2 regions of the Paraclostridium sordellii genome follow, and region 1 is predicted to be linked to the other one. Evidence: a T-box and tRNA genes for the amino acid it is inferred to sense, from the RefSeq annotation. Region 1 holds a T-box; the other holds one or more tRNA genes.
The links. A T-box is a leader RNA that pairs with one kind of tRNA and senses whether it is charged. The one in region 1 lies ahead of leuS (leucine--tRNA ligase), so its partner is inferred to be a tRNA-Leu.

Region 2: it has a tRNA-Leu gene. The T-box ahead of leuS (leucine--tRNA ligase) is inferred to sense a tRNA for this amino acid. The anticodon was not compared.

Annotation. Positions count from the first base shown of each region.
Region 1 covers NZ_LN679998.1:481,098-486,470, forward strand. The annotation lists gene ATCC9714_RS02320 (KUP/HAK/KT family potassium transporter) at 1-986, shown strand, start outside; gene recX (recombination regulator RecX) at 1,416-2,057, opposite strand; gene nadD (nicotinate-nucleotide adenylyltransferase) at 2,202-2,891, shown strand; gene yqeK (bis(5'-nucleosyl)-tetraphosphatase (symmetrical) YqeK) at 2,894-3,463, shown strand; gene rsfS (ribosome silencing factor) at 3,637-3,987, shown strand; T-box leader at 4,018-4,211, shown strand; gene leuS (leucine--tRNA ligase) at 4,268-5,373, shown strand, end outside.
Region 2 covers NZ_LN679998.1:2,041,091-2,046,463, forward strand. The annotation lists gene ATCC9714_RS09785 (hypothetical protein) at 1-110, opposite strand, end outside; gene ATCC9714_RS09790 (hypothetical protein) at 346-702, opposite strand; gene ATCC9714_RS09795 (Type 1 glutamine amidotransferase-like domain-containing protein) at 822-1,487, opposite strand; gene ATCC9714_RS09800 (hypothetical protein) at 1,528-1,707, opposite strand; tRNA gene ATCC9714_RS09805 (tRNA-Leu) at 2,254-2,337, opposite strand; gene ATCC9714_RS09810 (ArsB/NhaD family transporter) at 2,744-4,009, shown strand; gene ATCC9714_RS09815 (hypothetical protein) at 4,031-4,504, shown strand; gene ATCC9714_RS09820 (M56 family metallopeptidase) at 4,945-5,373, opposite strand, start outside.

The DNA of each region.
Region 1 (5,373 bases):
GATATCCTAATGAGGAAAAAGGTCAAATATATATACCAGCGATAAATTATATACTAGGTGTAGGATGTATATTACTAGTATTATATTTTAAAAAATCAGAAAATATGGAAGCTGCATATGGTCTTGCAATTACTGTAACTATGCTTATGACAACTATTTTATTATCTCAATTTGAAAAATATAATAGAAGAAAGCCTATCTTAGGTATAGTTGTTTTAATTGTTTTTGGATGTATAGAATTAAGTTTCTTATATGCAAATTTATTTAAATTTTTCAGAGGTGGATATATAACATTATTTATAGGTCTTTTCATAATATTTATAATGTACACTTGGATACATGGTTCACATATAAAACAAAAACATAATCAATTTAGTAAAATATCAGATAATATGGATAAGTTTGAAGCGATAGAAAAGGATACTGAGTTACCTATATATTCAACTCATACGGTATATTTAACTCAATCTCAAAATAGAAAGTATGTGGAAAATAAAATATTACATTCTATATTTAATAAAAGACCAAAACGTTCGAAATTTTATTGGTTTGTTCATGTGAAGGTAACGGATGAACCATATACAATGAATTATAAAGTATATACTATAAAGCCAAATCAGATATTTAGTATAGAATTTGAATTAGGATTTAGGGTAAGTCAAAGGGTAAATGTCTTTTTAAGAGAAGTAATTCAAGATTTAATTACAACAGGAGAATTACAATTTATTCCTAAAGAATATATGATAAACAATAGTTGTGATAAGAATGTAGGAGATTTTAAATTTGTAATATTAGAAGAAATTTTATCTAATGAAAGTAACCTAAATAAATGGGACAATTTAATTATGAGTTTTAAAGTCTTTATTAAAAAGATTACAGTATCTCCAGAAAAATGGTTTGGAATTGATACAAGTATTGTAGAAATTGAAAAAGTGCCTATAACAATAGGTAAAAGAAATAAAGTTAAGTTAACTAGAGTTCATTAAATTAAAATAGCCATAAGTAAATTAAAAAGTTTGCTTATGGCTATTTTAATTTATTTTTAAGTTGGTTAGTAGTAAAATTTATATATCAAAGTAAATCAGATATATTTATAGTAGATATATACTTATAAAAGTCAATTTTAGAGAAGTATGTGAATGATGAAAACTATAATATTACCTAAAATATAAATTTTCAACAACATTTAAAATATTTCCTGGTAAATAATTTGATTTTTTTGTTACAATAATGATATTAATCATTGTTGTTAGTGTGGGAGAATAAAAATTAATTTAAGCTCATTTTTAAAGTTAATAGTTTAATAATCAATAGTTGATTTACAGAGATATATAGTGAGTAAGATTTATTAGTAGATACTAACAATAAAAAAAGAGATAGGTTAAAAGTTACCTATCTCTTTTTATTTAATATATTTAACAATAATCGGACTCATCAAACTTAAGTAATTTATTTAAGACTCTTTTAATAATGTCATAGCTAAATCCTTTATAAGCTAAATGCTGAGATATTTTTTGATATATTTTATTTCTATCTTCATTTTTAACTCGTTCATACCTTTTTTTAGCTAAGTGCATAGCATTCTCAAACTCAACATCAGAATCGATATCAGAAATAACTGAATCTATAGTACTTCTATCTATTCCCTTGTTGTATAGATTTTGTCTTATTTTATTTTTACCACATTTATTTACTGATAAATTAGTATTAGTTATTCTTTGAGCTAAATCTTCATCATCTACAAAGTTATATTTTCTTAAAAAGTCTAAAACTTCTTCTATTATATCTTCATCAAAATCATTTGAAAGCTTATTTTTTATGTTTTTTTCTGACTGAGGAGCCTTAGAAAGTATATTTAAAGCTTTATTTTTAGCTTTTATATACATCTCATCATGAAGCATACTTCTTAAAGTATCTTCATCTATTTCCATACCTTTCTTCAAATTCAATGTAAAGACTAATTCTTTGTATATACCCATAAAAAATTGTTCGTTTAAATATATATTAACTCTATCTTCCTTTTTTTTTTGAGCTTCTATTTTGGTTATTATAGCCATAAAAACCTCCCTTACTTAAAATATTTATACTTTAATATATTTTAAAATATGTACAAAATTATACAGCAAAATGTAGAATAATTGTATCTAATAAGTAAAAATTAATGATACAATATAAGTATAAAGGACAAAAGGAGATATTTGATGAGAATTGATGAATTAGTTTTAAAAGCTAGGAATATAAACAACCTAAAGTCAAATTTTCATAAAATGGGAAATGAGAAAATAAGAATAGGTATAATGGGAGGAACTTTTGACCCTATACACTATGCACATTTAGCAACAGCGGAATTTATAAGAGAAACTTACAATCTAGATAAAATAATATTTATACCAACGGGAAACCCACCACATAAATCAAAATTAAGAACGGATAAGCTAGATAGATACAATATGGTATTATTAGCCACAATGAATAATAATAATTTTGTAGTTTCTGATATAGAAATAAATAGAAAAAACAGGACTTATACAATTGATACATTAAAGGAATTACATAGATTATATCCAGATGCAAATATATACTTTATAACAGGGGCTGATACTATTTGTGATATAGAGACATGGAAAAGTTTTTCAAAAAATTTTGAATTAGCAACCTTTATTGCAGCAAATAGACCAGGAGTAAATTCTAATGATGCTAGAGTTAAAATTGAGAAATTAAGAAAAAAATATGGTGCAAAAATAAGGTCTGTAACTGTTCCTTCATTGGATATATCGTCAACCTATATAAGAGAACATATAAAAGTTGGGAGATCTATAAAATATTTAATACCAGAATATGTAGAAACTTATATATGTGAAAAAAATATATACATAAATGGAGATGAGTAGATTTGGATTTTGAAGGTATAAAATTTAAGCTAAATAAAATGCTTCCAAAACATAGAATACTACATTCAGAAGGTGTAGCAGACTGTGCAGTAAAATTAAGTGAAATTTATGGATACGATAAAGAAAAGGCATATTTAGCTGGGATACTTCATGATTGTGCCAAATATTTAAGTCATGATGAAGTTGATTATTATGTAAAAAAGTATGAAATATATTTAGATGAATATGAAACAGATAGTTTAGCACTCTCTCATAGTGTAATAGGTTCGATACTTGTTAGACATGAGTTTTTAATTGATGATATAGATATAATAACAGCTATTAGATATCATACAACAGGAAAAGCTAAAATGGATATTCTTGAAAAAATAATATACATTGCAGATTTAATAGAAGTAAATAGAGATTATCCAGGGGTAGATGAACTTAGAAAGCTAGTTTATAGTGGAAAAATGGAAGAAGCTTTATTGAAATCTTTTAACAATACCATAAAACTAGTCATAGATAGAAATCAAATTATACATCCAAGAACTGTAGAAGCTAGAAATTATATTTTAAATAAGAGAATATAATTTAAAATAAATAATCACAATATTAAAAAGAAATAGTAGTATATTAATATAATTTAAAAAGTGAAAATATTTTGAAAATAAGTTAATACTAATGACATAAATAACTATTAGTAAAGTTGGTTTTTTGTGGTATAATATAAAAACGCGAAAAATAAGGAAGGTAGGAATTTAACATGACAGTAGAACAAATGGTTAAAGTTATATATGATGCTATCGATGATAAATTAGGTAAAGATATATCTATAATAAAAGTTGGAGAAGTGTCAAGCTTATGCGATTATTTTGTAATAGCAACAGCTGGATCTCAAAGACAAGTAAAAGCTATAGCTGATAATGTAGAAGATGAACTTACTAAGTTAGAAATAGAATCTAGAGGAAAAGAAGGTTACGAAACTCAAGAGTGGATATTACTAGATTTTGGAGATATAATGGTTCACGTATTCAATGAAGAAAATAGAGCATATTATAATTTAGAGAAAATGTGGAAAGATGCTCCATATGTTGATGTTGACACATTAGCATAATAATTATATAATTAAAAAATATAACAAAAAATTAAAATAGACTAGAGTAGTAAAATTAAATCTTTATTTCAGAGAGCTAGTGGAAGGTGTGAACTAGTATAAAGCTAATTTGAACTTGCTAGATAAAATCTATTTGACCGTGGTTGGTATAAAGACTAGTACAAGAGGGTTATTATAAAATAACCAATTAGGGTGGTACCGCGAGTAATATCCTCGTCCCTAGACAGTAATGTTTAGTGACGAGGATTTTTTATATAAAAAATTAATAGGAGGCAAAACAATGAGGGTTTATAAACCAAATGAAGTTGAAGCTAAATGGCAAAAAACTTGGGAAACAAATCAGCAGTATAAAACAAATACTGAAGATTCATCAAAACCAAAATATTACACATTAGAAATGTTACCTTATCCATCAGGAAAAATACACATGGGACATGTTCGAAATTATTCTATAGGTGATGTTATAGCTAGATTTAAAAAGATGCAAGGATATAATGTACTTCATCCAATGGGATGGGATTCATTTGGACTTCCAGCAGAAAATGCAGCTATAAAGCATGGAATCCATCCTCATAAGTGGACTATGGAAAATATAGAGGACATGAAGGGACAATTAAAGTTATTAGGATTAAGTTATGACTGGGATAGAGAAATAGCAACATCTACTCCGGAATACTATAAGTTTACTCAAGAGATATTTTTAAAGTTCTTAGAACATGGATTAGCATATAAGAAAAAGTCTTTCGTAAACTGGTGTCCATCTTGTGAAACGGTTCTAGCTAATGAGCAAGTTGTACAAGGAGCTTGTGAAAGATGTGACTCTGTAGTAGTAAAAAAAGACTTAGAGCAATGGTATTTTAAAACTACTCATTTTGCAGAAGAATTACTTCAAGATTTAGATACCTTAGATGGATGGCCAGAAAAAGTTAAAACTATGCAAAAAAACTGGATAGGAAAGAGTACTGGAGCTGAAATAACTTTTGATATAGATGGAACTGATAAGAATGTTACAGTTTTCACAACTAGACCAGATACAGTTTACGGAGTTTCATATATGGTACTTGCACCAGAGCATGAATTAGTAAAAGAATTAGTTGCAGGAACTGAATATGAAGAAGAAGTTGCAAAGTTTATAGCTAAGATGCATACTATGACTGAGATAGAAAGAACTTCTAGTGATCTAGAAAAAGAAGGTATGTTTATAGGAAAACATGTTATAAACCCATTAAATGGCGAAAAAGTAGAACTATGGATAGCAAACTATGTATTAGTTGACTATGGAACAGGTGCTGTAATGGCAGTTCCAGCTCACGATGAAAGAGATGGTGAGTTCGCTTCTAAGTATAACTTAAATGCAATTGAAGTTATAAATGAAGATAACATAAT
Region 2 (5,373 bases), 1.6 Mb from region 1:
TAATAAGTTTGACTGTAGGGACTTTTATGTATTTGTTTAAATTTTTTTAGCTCTTTTTCTACTTCTAATGGTTTAAGTTTTGATTTTATAGGAACTAATATTCTTTTCATAACTTACTTCCTTTTGGATTTTAATAATTTAATATTTAATTATAGTTCCCAACTTTAAGTTAAGTTATTTACTTATTAATATATTTATAGTCTACATTAAGTTATTTTTATATCTATAGATATATTATATAAGGGGGTAGCTTAAAGTAACTTGTAATTTATGTTTGATAGTTATTTTAAATTATCCCCTTAATTTTAGTTATGTTAATTGTTTATATAAAGTGTAAAAACTTATTTATAAATTTGGTGATATCCAAGTGTCTATTGAATTTTCTATTATTTGGTTTGATTTAATTTTTCCAGTTTTTATTTGCTTTATAGTGTCTTTGTTTAGTGTAAAGCTTATTATTTTATCTAGGTTTCCCAATTGTGTTTTCATAAGTGATATATATTGAATTTCTTTAAATTCATCTCCACCTTGATTTTTTATTATATCTTCTATATTTAACTCACTTTTGTTTATGATTGTTTTATAAGTGTTGTTATTATCTATTTTAGTTTTTATAACTAGGTTATCTCCTTCTCTATTTGCTTCTAAGAATTCACCATTTTGTATTTTAAATATTGGCCAAATCTTTTTACTTATTTTCATATTAATTCTCCTTTATAAAAATTTTCAAAACATACTTTTTTATAGCTTCTACTCTGCTTGATTTTATAAATAAGGATATTATACATAAATTATTATGATTTTATTAATATATTTATTATTTATATATCGAATAAAGTTACGTCCCCTAATATAGTAATTTTTTCACCATTTATAATTATTCCACCTTTATCCTTCATCGCATAAACCCTTCTTGATTTTTCCTTTAATACTTTTTTTATAGATTCTTTCTGAATAGATGTTTCTTTATAATGAACTTCAATATCAAAGTCTGTAATCATATTAAGTCCTTCGTTATATGAAAATGTGTCATAATCTTTATCAGGTGTAATGTGATACTGTGCTACTTGAACCATTGCTCCTGCACTACTTCCCATTACAATGCCTTTGTAATTTTCTATATCTTCTATTATTTTAAATTCTTTAAGTCTATCCATCATTTGGTCTGGTAATCCCCCTGTGAAAAATATTATATCGCTATTGTCTATCTTGTACTTTGAGCTGCCTTTAGTATCATTGAAGTAATTTATCCAATTTATATTTTCCGCTTTAATGCCATAACTAAAAAAAGGAATTACTATATCTTTATAGTACTTTCCCGTGCTTGGATTATAAGCAGTCTGCCATTCATTATCATTTTTCATCCAATCATCATTAAATGAAAATGGTATAACTAAAACACGATATTCTTCTTTTAAAATATCTTTTAGTGTTTCAAAGCACCACTTTTCATGAAAGTTATATAAATTAAGTAAAATATTTATCATTCTAAACTCCTCCCTTCATTTACATATGATGAATATATTCTTATACCTCTCTTAACCACTCTCCTACAATGCTATTTATCAAACCTATATTTTCTTTATACAATAATTTAAATTTAGCTAATTTATTATTTTCAGATTTATTTACTACCTTGTGGCTTTTTTTTTTATTTTTCTTTTTATTATTCTTTTTCTTTTTGTTTTTCTTTTTCTTTTTCCCCATAGTGATCCTTCAAACTGAAATCAACTTCAGGTATGGGTATATATACACTATCCATAGTGGTATTATATTTTAAATTATATATATACTGTATCTATACTTTAATACTCTTTTAAAAACAAATATACTCTTCTTTCATCTTCACATATTTTTGATTTTTCATCGATTAACTTTTCTATCACTTATATATGCTCTATGCTTTCTTGTGTTAGGTATTACCCCTTTAAAAAACCAATTTTTAAATATTCTATAACTTCTAATCTTAGCCTTTATAATTAATCTATATAAATTATATTGCATCTTCTCTATTTCGTTCTTTACCCCCTACTCGTGAAACACGACCCCGTCCTTATTACAATATCTAGCTACTTCTCAAAACTAATTACTTTTTAAATTTTCCATTTAGTCCATACTTTCTTAATTTAATGATATTCTTAAAAATTAAATTAATTCTCCACTAGAAAATAATATAAATACAATAAAAAATACTCAAAACAACCAGTTTGATTGTTTTGAGTATTTTTACAATGCGTTATTCTTTTTAACTATTGGTGCGGATGAAGGGAGTCGAACCCCCACGCCAATGGCGCCAGATCCTAAGTCTGGTGCGTCTGCCAATTCCGCCACATCCGCTTGTCTACATTAATAATTGTACCTCCAATTTACCAACTTAGCAACAATTTTTAATAAATTTCATATTTTAAAACTTTCAAATTTTTTATCTTTATAAGCTCAACCTGTTCAACTGCATATAATACATATGTTAATATTAACTAAAATTTTTATTGAATATAAAAATATTTTTAATCTAAGTTTTATAAAATCCTATCTATTAATATATTTAAATATTTTTATCTAACAACTAGAAACTTTAATCATATTAATAAAATTTCAATATCTATCCATAGTCCACTTCACTTTATTAATTTCTTTAATCTATTTTCTTTATTTTTATAAAACTTCATTACTTTTTAACACCTTTTCAAACTTTTAACGATACTCTATTATAGCTTTAAATTTTAAGTTAGGAGGCGATATAATGGATATCAATCAAATAATAGCAATTTGCATATTTTCACTAGTTATGCTTGCTATTATATCTGAAAAGATAAACAGAGCCGTTGCTGCTATGACTGGTGCTTTGCTTATGGTTATATTCAACATAGTATCCTTTGAACACGGTGTTTCACATATTGATTTTAACACTATAGGAGTTTTAATAGGTATGATGCTCCTCGTATCCGTTGTTAAAAACTCCGGCTTATTTGAGTATGTAGCAATTTTATCGGCAAAAAAATCCAAAGGTGATCCCTGGAAGATAATGCTGTGCTTCATAATATTAACAGCAATTTTATCAGCAGTTTTAGACAATGTGACTACAGTTTTACTAATAGGCCCAATGACTATAGTTATAACCCAGATATTAAAAATAAATCCTGTTCCATTTTTAATTACACAGATTTTAGCTTCTAATATTGGGGGAACAGCTACACTAATAGGAGACCCTCCAAATATTATGATAGGTAGTGCAGCTAACCTAAGCTTTATAGACTTTGTAATAAATCTAGGACCCGTAGTTATAATCATCTTATTTTTTACTATTATTTGCTTTAGATTTATGTTTAAAAAGCATCTTTACGTAGACGATAAATACAAAGAAGAAATTCTAAAGCTAGATGAAAGTAAAGCTATAAAAGATAAGCCACTACTTATAAAAAGTATCATTATGATTATACTTATTTTGCTTGGATTTGTTCTTCACAACATAATTCATATCGAATCTAGTGTAATTGCCCTAACAGGTGCTACTATAATGATGTTTATAGGAAAACAAGATGTAGACGAGATACTTTCAAGTATAGAATGGTCCACTATTGCTTTCTTTGGAGGGTTATTTGTTATAGTTGGCGGTCTTGTAGAAGTTGGAATAATAGACTTTATTGCATCATATTTAATAGATGCAACAAGTGGAAACTTAGCCCTTACTATGCTAGTAATTCTTTGGCTATCTGCAATAATATCATCATTTTTAGATAATATCCCATTCGTAGCTACTTTAATTCCACTAATATTGACTATGCAAGCTCAAGGAGTTGACGTTACTCCTATATGGTGGGCTACATCCCTAGGCGCTTGTTTAGGAGGAAATGGTACTTTAATAGGGGCTTCTGCTAATATTGTTTTATCTAATGTAGGAGATAAGAATGGTTACCCTGTATCCTTTAAAAGCTATTTTAAGATAGGTTTTCCACTTATGCTTTTATCTATAGTAATTTCAACATTCTATTTATTAATTTGTTTTTAATAAAATTTTAGGAGGTTTAGTATGAGTATTTTAAATAATGCTTACGGAGACACTATAGAGGCTAGACTTAGATATATAGGTGCTACAGGTATAAGAAAAATTAATGGACTGCTTTATTTTATTGAGTTTGAAATCGCCGATAATTTAAAGGTTTTATATACTTATAATATAAATACTAAAAATAAATATTTCTTGCAAAGAATAAAGCCCTACCCTATTCCAGAAGGAGTTTTTGAAAAGGAATATGAGGTTGTTTCTTTTATAGAAAGGGATATTAAAAAGTTTAATAACGCTAAAAACAGTAATAATTTCAATTTATTTCTAGAAATCACAAGTGAGCTAAATACTATTTGTTTTGATATAGAACATTTATTTTTAAATTATAATATAGATAAAATGGATTTATACAAATTAAAATCAGAGCTTGATGACATTTTAAACTTATTCGATGATTCTAAAAAAAGATCTCCCAAAATTAATATTGATTCTAAGTAGATTAAATCCAATAATATATATTATTGGATTTTCTATTTTTTAATATGATCAATAAATTTTCATTTCAAAACAATATACGTATGTACCTATATATTATAAGAATATTATTTTTAGGATGATAATTTTTGTACTACTCTTATGTATTTTGTATTAACGAAATATTTAATAAATATATTGACTTACCGATATAATATATAAATATATACGATTAATAATTTAAGTATACAGTTAAGGTAGTCGCCATATTTACTCCTACCTTAACCATATACTAAATATCTTTAAAAAGTTTAGAATTAACTAATAACTTGTTTAGCTAAGCTAATGCTTTTTAAATCCATGAACTATATATTAGAATATATTTATAAATTCATCTCATAGCTTCTATAAGTATCGATTTACTTAGATCCTACATTTAAACCCACCTCTACCCATACTTTAACTTATTTATTAACTTTTGATTTCAGATGCTCTAAATTAATTGACATGGTTCCATCTGATCCTACATACACCTTACTATATTTCCCAGAGAATAAAAGATTTAAAGCATTGTCTCTTTCTTCTTGTGTTAAGTCTTTAGATTTTTTATCTTCATAAAGACTTATAGTACCTTGGGGTTTATTATTTTCAAAATTCATTAAAATCTCTTCATCTGTTAAATCCTTATAGCTTTTATTAACTTCTACATTACTATCTTCATTATTTTTTTCATGTGATATAGATTCATTTGCATATACTTCATCTACACCTTTAACTTCATTAAATGAAAGAATTGAAAATACTGATATACTAAATACAATTATCGCCATAATAGTTCCCTTTTTACGTTTTTTTAAACTTAACATTCCTTCTACTCTCCTCTTAATTAAATT